DNA from 4 places in the Niveibacterium umoris genome. Region 3 is predicted to be linked to each of the others. Evidence: predicted binding sites of a transcription regulator. Region 3 holds the regulator's gene; each other region holds the start of a gene.
The links. The regulator sigma-54, encoded in region 3, starts transcription at its own class of promoters, with help from an activator protein. The targets are predictions, from matches to a motif close to TGGCACGCTTNCTGCTNA.

Region 1 (2,175 bases), on a different contig from region 3:
GTCACCTGAGGCCGTCTTGGACTTGCTCTTCCCGTTGATCGAGTCGAGCAGATCCTGGCTGACAACGCCGGCGCCGCTACTGGTGCTACTCGCAGACGAAACGAACATGATTCAACTCCCGATCAGCCCTGGCCCAGTTGCAGCGTGCGTTGCATCAGGGTCTTGGCGGTATTCATGACCTCGGCATTGGTCTGGTATGAACGCGAGGCAGAGAGCATGTTGACCATCTCCTCCACCACATCGACGTTCGGCATCTGCACATAGCCCTCGGCGTTGGCGACCGGATTCTTCGGGTCATAGACCAAGCGCCCGGGCGCGGCGGATTCCACCATCTGCTTGACGTGCACGCCCATCGCGGCGCCGCTGTTGCCCATGGGAACCGCCTCGAACACCACCTGCTTGGCGCGATACGGCTGGCCGTCCGACTTGACGACGCTCTCGGCATTGGCGAGGTTGCTGGCCACCGCGTTCAGGCGCAGTGCCTGCGCGCTGAGGGCCGAACCGGCAACGTTGAAGACATTGAGCGTGCTCATGGTTCAACGCCCGCTTACTGGTTCGAAACCGCCTGCTGCATCGAACGCAGCAGACCATTGATGAACGAGAGGCTGGCCTCGTACTGCACCGCGTTCTCGGCGAAGGCGGAACGTTCGATATCCATATCCACGGTGTTGCCGTCAACAGCGGATTGCGTCTCCTGGCGATACTTGACGAAGGGCGACATCGGCGATTTCTCGCCGGCGTCGATGTGCCGCGCCGAGGTCGTATTCAGCGCCAGTGGCTTGACCTTACCGTCCAGTGCGCCCATGAGTGCCTCCTTGAAGTCGATGTCCCGCGCCTTGTAGTGCGGGGTGTCGGCGTTTGCGATGTTGGCGGCGAGCAGTTCCTGGCGGTAAGCACGCGCATTCAGCGCGGCTTGCTGGAATCCAAGGTGACGGTCAATCGCTGTGGTGGTCATCGCAAATCTCCTGGTGGCCCGGGCTGCCTGGGGCGGTCCGGAACACACGCCCACCCTTTTGCAGCTTCCGTGCCAGCATTCTCGTCGCCACGCACAGCAGGCCTTGCGCCGAATAGAGACGGATAAAGCCGGCAATTCAGGCACTGACTGCCGCCGCGAACGGCAAGCCTTGCCGGCCGGCACGGCAAGCGCTGCCCATGTGACAATCCGCATCGATGAAGACCGAGACCCGATTCCTGCTCACATCGCTGCTTGGCGCCGCACTGATCTTCGCCAGCGCGGCGCGCGCCAGCGAGCCGATGACGCCTGCGCGGGCGGCGATCCGCGATAGCGTGGTCGATTTTCTGCAGCGAGCCGCCACGCCGGGCCTCGGCGAGGTGAAGATCGAGTTGGCGGACACCGCCATCCCGCGCAACGCCAAGTCGTGCAACACGCTGAGGGCATTCTTTCCGAGCGGGCAACGGGCCTGGGGCCGCACTACGGTCGGAGTCAGTTGCAGCGCGCCGGCGTGGACGCTTTATGTCGCCGCGCACGTAAGGATTGAAGGCGACTATCTGGTCGCCTCGCGGCCACTTGCTGCAGGAACCGTGCTCGGAACGAGCGATTGGGAAGTGCGCCACGGCGATCTGGCCGCCCAGGGTGCAGGCGTGCTCACCGCTGCCACGCAAGCCACCGGCCGCACGCTGCGCCAGCCGGTCGCCAGTGGCAGCGCACTGCTCAGCAGCCAGTTGCTGACGGTACAAGTGGTGGAACGCGGGCAACGGGTGCAGGTCATAGCGCAGGGCGGAGGCTTCGAAGTCGCGAATCAGGGCGTCGCGCTGACGCCCGGCGCCGAGGGGCAGCTTGTCCAGGTGAGGCTCGATTCCGGCAAGGTATTGCAAGGGATCGCCAAGCCTGGCGGGCGCGTCGAGATCACGCCCTGACGCAACCAGCCCAAGTGCCGCGCCGGGCCCGGGAGCAAGGGTCAGGGCCTACTCGAATTGAATGGAAAATTGTTAAAGTTCCGCAGGTTGGCGCCGTTAAACCTGACAACAAGCCGAAGAAGACTACGCAAACACGGTGCAAGACAGGCAGTTCCGTTTTCGCGAAGGCTTTGAACAGGCCATAACCGGAGCGACATCATGAAGATCGAAGGCACATACAAGGGCGTCGGCAATGCCGGCGACGTGAAGGCGCGAGGTCCGCGCGAAAGCGCTGCCAAACCGGGCGCCGAAGCGGGC
Region 2 (2,175 bases), on a different contig from region 3:
GTTGGTGTTCGAGTCCGGCGATGTGGTGGTCTTGCTTGGAACGCCGGAAGCGCTGGCGTCGGCCGAAACGCGACTGTTGCAGGGGGGGTGAAAGCAATCGGGCCGCATGCTGCGGCCCGTTCTATCGCGATCGTCGGCGCCCTTAGAAACCCATACAAACCACGTATGAGTCGCCTTCGTCTACCGCCGCGCTGGCGGAGGCCCCGGGGGTGGAACCTTTGAGGCTCCGCATGGAGCCAGTGTTGATTACGCCGTTGTCAAGCATTGCATCGAGCGGCAACACATGCCGGCCGCGGATGTTGTTCGCACAAACGATCAGGGTGCCCGGCGTGTCCGTGACCAGCGCACTGGCCTTGGTGCTCGTGACGGTGAAGGTGCCAGCGTCGGCATGAACCGGCGCGCCCGCGCTTGGGTCGCCGGTCAGCAGGTTGGCGCGTCGCAAATGATCCCATGCACATTCGATTTCATCCGTGTTGTCGATCAGGCCATTTCCATCACCCTTGGCGCAGGCTCCCGACCAACGTGCAGACGCGCTCTTGTCATCCCCCGGCAGTGCCCGATACTTGTCCTGATAGGTGAGTACTGCGACCGAGATCGCGCGCATGTCTTGCGCAATATTCTTGACCTTCGCGCTCTCGATCAACTCCTGCCCCTTGAGCACGCCGCCCAGCAGCAGGCCGATGATGACCAATACAATCGCCATTTCGACGAGGGTGAAACCGGCTTGCCGTCTCATGATGGATTCCCAGATGAACAAGTTGCGTTGCGAATCTTCAAGCACGAGGCGTGCCCGGGTGTGTGACGCCGTCGTGACAGCTGGCGTGTGGGCTTCTTGCCGCCGGCGGCGCCCCCGTCGCGAGGAATCTGTCGAAAAATCGACACTGTGGCGACTAAAAACAGACGTTTTGGCGGTGGCGACATGAGCCAGCTTGGGGATTGGCGCAAACGGGTTCGCAACCCGGGTTACGTCCTGACCGGGATGCTGCTGTGCCTGCAACTCGCGCTGGTCGCCGGCTTCGAGACCTGGGTTGGACGCATGCTGCTGACGGCGCATCTCGGCGCCTTTTTGCTTTGGCAGCCGATGGTGTCGGCGGACCGGCGCATCGACGTGCTGCCCTTCGTGCTGCTGGTGATCGGCCTTGTCGGCTTCCAGCAGATGCTGGGCTGGGTCAGCTTGTCTGTGTGGGTGGGGATGCTGGCGGGGCTGGTCGTCGCGCAGGCGGCAACCCGCAGCTCACGGCGTGATCGACTGCCTGAGGAACTGGGCTTTGCCTACCTGGCGCTGGCGCTGTTTGCCTGGCTGGTGCCGTTTGGCGTGCCGATAGACCCGGATATACGGGCCTTGCTCGCCAAAGTGGCCTGCAATACCGGCTATGTGCTGGTGGGTGGGGTCGCGCTGCTCGCTTTCAGGCGGCGAAACCGGACGAGTGGGGCCCTGCCGGACTTTGCAGCGGCGGCGACGGCAATGCTGGCCGTCGGTACCATTGTGCTGACCGCGCTGGCCTTCATGTTTCTTGGCGGCGAGCCGTACGAGCGGGCGCTGATCGCCGCCGTGGTCTCGGTCGCCCTGGTGCTGCTGATGCTGGGGTGGTTGTGGAATCCGCGTGGCGGTTACTCTGGTGTTGCCCTGCTGCTGTCTCGCCGCGCGTTGGCCGGGGGCTTGCCGCTCGAAGAGTGGCTGGGCGAAGTGTCGGAGGAGGCGCGCAGCGCGAGTTCGGCCGATGCGTTCCTGACTGCCGCGGTGCGCCGGATCCTCGATTTGCCGGGTGTCACTGGTGTGCACTGGAAGGCCGGCGGCGGTGCCGAGGGCGCCGTTGGGCGATTGGGGCGCCATACGTCCCGCATCGCCCATGGCGAGCTGACAGTGACCTTTGGCACGCGCGGCGCCGCCGACGCGGTGACACTGTGGCGCTGGGATCTGATGGTGAAGATCCTCGCAGAATTCCTGCTCGCACGCCGGCAAGCCGCGGATCTGGCCGAAATCGGATACCTGCGGGCGATTCACGAAACCGGCGCGCGACTCACGCACGACGTAAAGAATCTGCTGCAGTCGTTCGAGACCATCCTCTACGTGGCGGAAAGCGGATTCGAGCGCGACCCCGATGGCACCCGTATCCTGATCCAGCGCCAGTTACCGGTGCTCGCTGCGCGATTACGGCTGACGCTCGACAAGTT
Region 3 (2,175 bases):
GGCGGCAGCAGGGGGGCGATGAGATTCATGCTTGGGGTTCAGAAATGCACTGCGCGCCCGAAGGCGCGCAGATCCGGGTTCAGCTCATCTTCGGCGCGGCGGCTTTCCGCAAGCTTACGCGCCGGGATTCATCAGAGCGAACGTGATTACGATTCCGCGGACTGGCGCTTGTGCGCCTCGTGGCCGTGATCGTAGGACTTTTCCTTGTGCTTGAGAACCTGCCGATCGAGTTTGTCGGTCATGGCATCAATTGCGGCGTAGAGATCTTCGTCGATGCTTTCGACAAAAATGTCCTTCCCGCGTACATGCACCGTCACCTCCGCCTTTTGTTTGAGCTTTTCCACCGACAGGATCACGTTGACGCTGGTGACATGGTCGAAGTGGCGAATCACGCGATCCAGTTTCGAGGTTACGTAGTCGCGCAGGGCGGCGGTAACTTCGAGATGATGTCCGGTGATGTTCAGGTTCATGATCACTCCTCTTAGATCATCTTGCGCTGGCTGACCGGCGGGATGTTGAGCGACTCGCGGTACTTTGCGATGGTGCGTCGCGCAACGACAATCCCCTGCTGGCCGAGAAGTTCGGCAATCCGGGCGTCGGATAGCGGTTTTTTGCGATCCTCTGCCGCAACCAGCTGGCGAATCAGCGCACGAATCGCCGTAGCTGAACACGCGCCGCCAGAATCTGTGGCGACGTGGCTGCCGAAAAAGTATTTCAGTTCAAGAATGCCACGTGGCGTGGCCATGTACTTCTGCGTCGTGACCCGCGAAATCGTCGATTCGTGCAAATCGAGCTGCTCGGCGATCTCGCGCAAGGTCAGCGGCCGCATGGCCACGTCCCCATAATCGAAGAACTGCCGCTGGCGGTCAACGATCGCCTGCGAAACCCGCAGGATCGTGTCGAAGCGTTGCTGTACGTTCTTGATCATCCAGCGCGCCTCCTGCAACTGGCCGGCCAGCGAACCGGCCGAGCCGCGGTGCTGCTGCAGGATACCGGCGTAGAGCTGGTTGATCCGCAGCTTGGGCATCGCGTCCGGATTCAGTGTCGCACTCCAGTGGCCGCGCACCTTGCGCACGATCACATCCGGGATCACGTAACGGGTTTCGAGCGCGGCAAATTTCGCGCCCGGGCGCGGGTCAAGGCTGCAAACCAGTTGATGCGCCTCGCGCAGGGTCTCTTCGTTGCAACCGAGCTGGCGCTTCAGGCGTACGAAATCGCGCGCCGCAAGCAACTCAAGGTGATGTTCGACGATCGTGATCGCCGCGTCGCGTGCAGCGCTGGCGGGCAAGAGCCGCAGCTGCAGCTTCAGGCATTCTCCCGGCGAGCGCGCGCCGACCCCCGGCGGGTCGAGGTTCTGCAGATGTGCCAGCGCAATCTGCAGTTCCTCGATCTCGACTTCCGATTCGGTCGGCAGCAGTTCCATCAGCTCGTCGAGCGGCTGGGTCAGGTAGCCGTCGTCGTCAAGCGCTTCGATCATGAAACGCAGCAGTGCGCGATCGCGCTCCGACAGCAACATCAGGGCGATCTGGCCGTCCAGATGATCGCGCAGGCTGGTCTGGGCCGCGCGGAACTCCTGAAAGTCGGTTTCCTCGTCGTCGTCGCGGTTGCCGCTGCCACTGCCACCGCCACCGCCCTCGCCCGACCATTCGGCGCTGCCTTCATCGTAGCTGCCACCCTCCTCGAAACTCGGTTCGGGCGGTTCGGCGGGGGCGTCGGAGAAATCGGTGTCGCCACCCTCGGCCGGGGCATCGCCTTGTTCGCCGCTGCTGGGCGCCGCGGCGGACTGGCCCCAGGCTTCGGGGTCCGATTCGGAGTCTTCGCGTTCGAGCAGCGGGTTTTCGAGCAACATGCGCTCGATCTCGCTGTTGAGCTCCAGCGTCGATAGCTGCAGGAGCTTGATCGACTGCTGCAGCTGCGGGGTCAGCGCGAGCTGCTGGGAGATGCGGAGCTGGAGCGAAGGTTTCATCGTCGGCTAGGGGGGGGATCAGAGGCGGAAATGCTCACCCAGATAGACCTGGCGAACCTTGTCGTTCTGCACGATCTCCGCCGGGCGGCCGGAGGCAAGCACGACGCCGTCGGTGATGATGTAGGCGCGATCACAGATGCCCAGCGTCTCGCGGACGTTGTGGTCGGTGATCAGCACGCCGATGTTGCGTTCCTTCAGGAAGCGGATGA
Region 4 (2,175 bases), on a different contig from region 3:
GGTTCTTGTCGGCTGCGTCGCCCGGGTGGATCTTGTTCTGCACGCCATCCAGACCGGCCATCATCAGCGCGGCAAAGCACAGGTACGGGTTCGCGCCCGGATCCGGGAAGCGGGTCTCGATACGGCGCGCCTTGTCGCTGTTAACGAACGGGATACGGATCGAAGCCGAACGGTTCTTCGCCGAGTAGGCCAGCTTGACCGGTGCTTCGTAGTGCGGCACGAGGCGCTTGTACGAGTTGGTCAGCGGGTTGGTGATCGCGTTCAGCGCACGGGCGTGTTTGATGATGCCGCCGATGTAGTACAGCGCGAACTCGGACATGCCGGCGTAGCCGTTGCCCGCGAACAGGTTCTTGCCGTCCTTCCAGATCGACTGGTGAACGTGCATGCCCGAACCGTTGTCGCCCACGATCGGTTTCGGCATGAAGGTGGCGGTCTTGCCGTACTGGTGCGCAACGTTGTGCACCACATACTTGAGCATCTGGGTCCAGTCAGCGCGCTTGGTCAGCGTGTTGAACTTGGTGCCGATTTCGTTCTGGCCGGCGGTTGCCACTTCGTGGTGGTGCACTTCGACCGGGATACCGATCTGCTCGAGCGCCAGCACCATCGCGGCACGGATGTCGTTGTGGCTATCGACCGGCGGAACCGGGAAGTAGCCGCCCTTGACGCCCGGACGGTGGCCGGTGTTGCCGCCTTCGAACTTCTCGCCCGAAGCCCAGGCACCTTCTTCCGAGTTGATCTTGACCGAGCAGCCCGACATGTCGACGTTCCACTCGACGCTGTCGAAAATGAAGAACTCGGGTTCCGGGCCAAAGTAGGCCGTGTCGCCCAGGCCGGAAGCCTTCAGGTAGGCTTCAGCGCGCTTGGCGATACCGCGGGGGCAGCGGTCGTAGGGCTTGAAGTCGGTGGGATCAAGAACGTCGCACGAGAGGACCAGCGTGGTCTCGTCCATGAAGGGGTCGATGAACGCGGACGAAGGATCCGGCATCAGCAGCATGTCCGAAGCCTGAATGCCTTTCCAGCCGGCGATCGACGAACCATCGAAAGCATGGCCGTGCTCGAACTTGTCTTCGTCGAATGCCGAAACCGGCACGCCGACGTGCTGCTCTTTACCCTTGGTGTCGGTGAAACGGAAGTCGACAAACTTGACTTCGTTTTCCTTGACCATCTTCAAGACGTCTTGCGGGGACATATTCACTCCTAACGTGTGGAAGCCAACTGACGTTCTGCGGTTCTGGATACCGCGATCCGGATTCAAAAAGCACGTTATGTGCCATCGACCAGCTCGATTGCCCGGGTTTCCAAGCCGCGAGCGCTTTGATCGAACCAGCGCGTTACGATCTGCCGAGCGCGGTATTGTGCCACAGCGCAATTGCCCATCCAGGCGCACAGCAATGCACCACATAGGTGCGGCCGCACCACAAAATGCACCAAGACTGGGATCGTGCGCCACTTTGGCGCAGGCTTGCATCTGAGCCCGAACTTGCGGGCGATCCGGCGCGCGCGCATACTCCCCGCCCCTGTGTTATGGCGAAGAGGCTGCGGCTCAGAATGGGACAACTCAGCGACATTCTCGGACTGGCCCGCGACCGCGGCGAGAAACTGGGGCTTGGCTATTCAGGCGCGCTGACGCCGGCCGAGGCCTTCACCGTCTGGCGCAACGCGCCGGGTTCGATTTTGGTTGATGTGCGCACGCGCGCCGAATGGGAGTGGGTCGGCCGCGTGCCCAACGCCGTCGAGATCGAATGGAACAGTTGGCCGGGTGGCGAACGCAATCCGCACTTTCTGGCCCAGCTCACGCATCAGGTAGATCGCGAAGCGCTGGTGCTGTTCCTCTGCCGCAGCGGTGCCCGATCGCACAACGCCGCAATCCTTGCCCAGCAGAACGGCTACACGGCGTGCTACAACATTCTCGAAGGCTTCGAGGGCGACCGCGACGCAAACGGCCAGCGCGGTCACATCGGCGGATGGCGCCACGCCGGCCTGCCCTGGGTTCAAGGCTGAAGCAGGAACGCTTTACCGCCATTCGGGTCATTACCACTCACGCGCGGGGTATGCCGCGCCCCATTCGAGCACAAGCATGCAAGTTGCCCCCATCAGTTTTGACCGTTTCAACGCCCTGCGCGATGCCGAAGCGCAGGAACGCATCCGTGCCGCGCGGGCACGCCTGGGTAAAAA

Region 1: the regulator sigma-54 is predicted to act here: its motif matches at 1,013-1,030, upstream of flgB (flagellar basal body rod protein FlgB).
Region 2: the regulator sigma-54 is predicted to act here: its motif matches at 775-792, upstream of GGR36_RS10515 (prepilin-type N-terminal cleavage/methylation domain-containing protein).
Region 4: the regulator sigma-54 is predicted to act here: its motif matches at 1,256-1,273, upstream of glnA (type I glutamate--ammonia ligase).

The regions. Positions count from the first base shown of each region.
Region 1 covers NZ_JACIET010000001.1:514,376-516,550, reverse strand. The annotation lists gene GGR36_RS02225 (flagellar hook assembly protein FlgD) at 1-108, opposite strand, end outside; gene flgC (flagellar basal body rod protein FlgC) at 123-533, opposite strand; gene flgB (flagellar basal body rod protein FlgB) at 548-955, opposite strand; gene flgA (flagellar basal body P-ring formation chaperone FlgA) at 1,171-1,878, shown strand; gene flgM (flagellar biosynthesis anti-sigma factor FlgM) at 2,077-2,175, shown strand, end outside.
Region 2 covers NZ_JACIET010000001.1:2,324,967-2,327,141, reverse strand. The annotation lists gene GGR36_RS10520 (monovalent cation:proton antiporter family protein) at 1-91, shown strand, start outside; gene GGR36_RS10515 (prepilin-type N-terminal cleavage/methylation domain-containing protein) at 143-757, opposite strand; gene GGR36_RS10510 (ATP-binding protein) at 920-2,175, shown strand, end outside.
Region 3 covers NZ_JACIET010000002.1:849,496-851,670, forward strand. The annotation lists gene ptsN (PTS IIA-like nitrogen regulatory protein PtsN) at 1-29, opposite strand, end outside; gene hpf (ribosome hibernation-promoting factor, HPF/YfiA family) at 147-470, opposite strand; gene GGR36_RS15845 (RNA polymerase factor sigma-54) at 482-1,966, opposite strand; gene lptB (LPS export ABC transporter ATP-binding protein) at 1,985-2,175, opposite strand, start outside.
Region 4 covers NZ_JACIET010000001.1:2,562,842-2,565,016, forward strand. The annotation lists gene glnA (type I glutamate--ammonia ligase) at 1-1,189, opposite strand, end outside; gene GGR36_RS11505 (rhodanese-like domain-containing protein) at 1,549-2,001, shown strand; gene nadA (quinolinate synthase NadA) at 2,078-2,175, shown strand, end outside.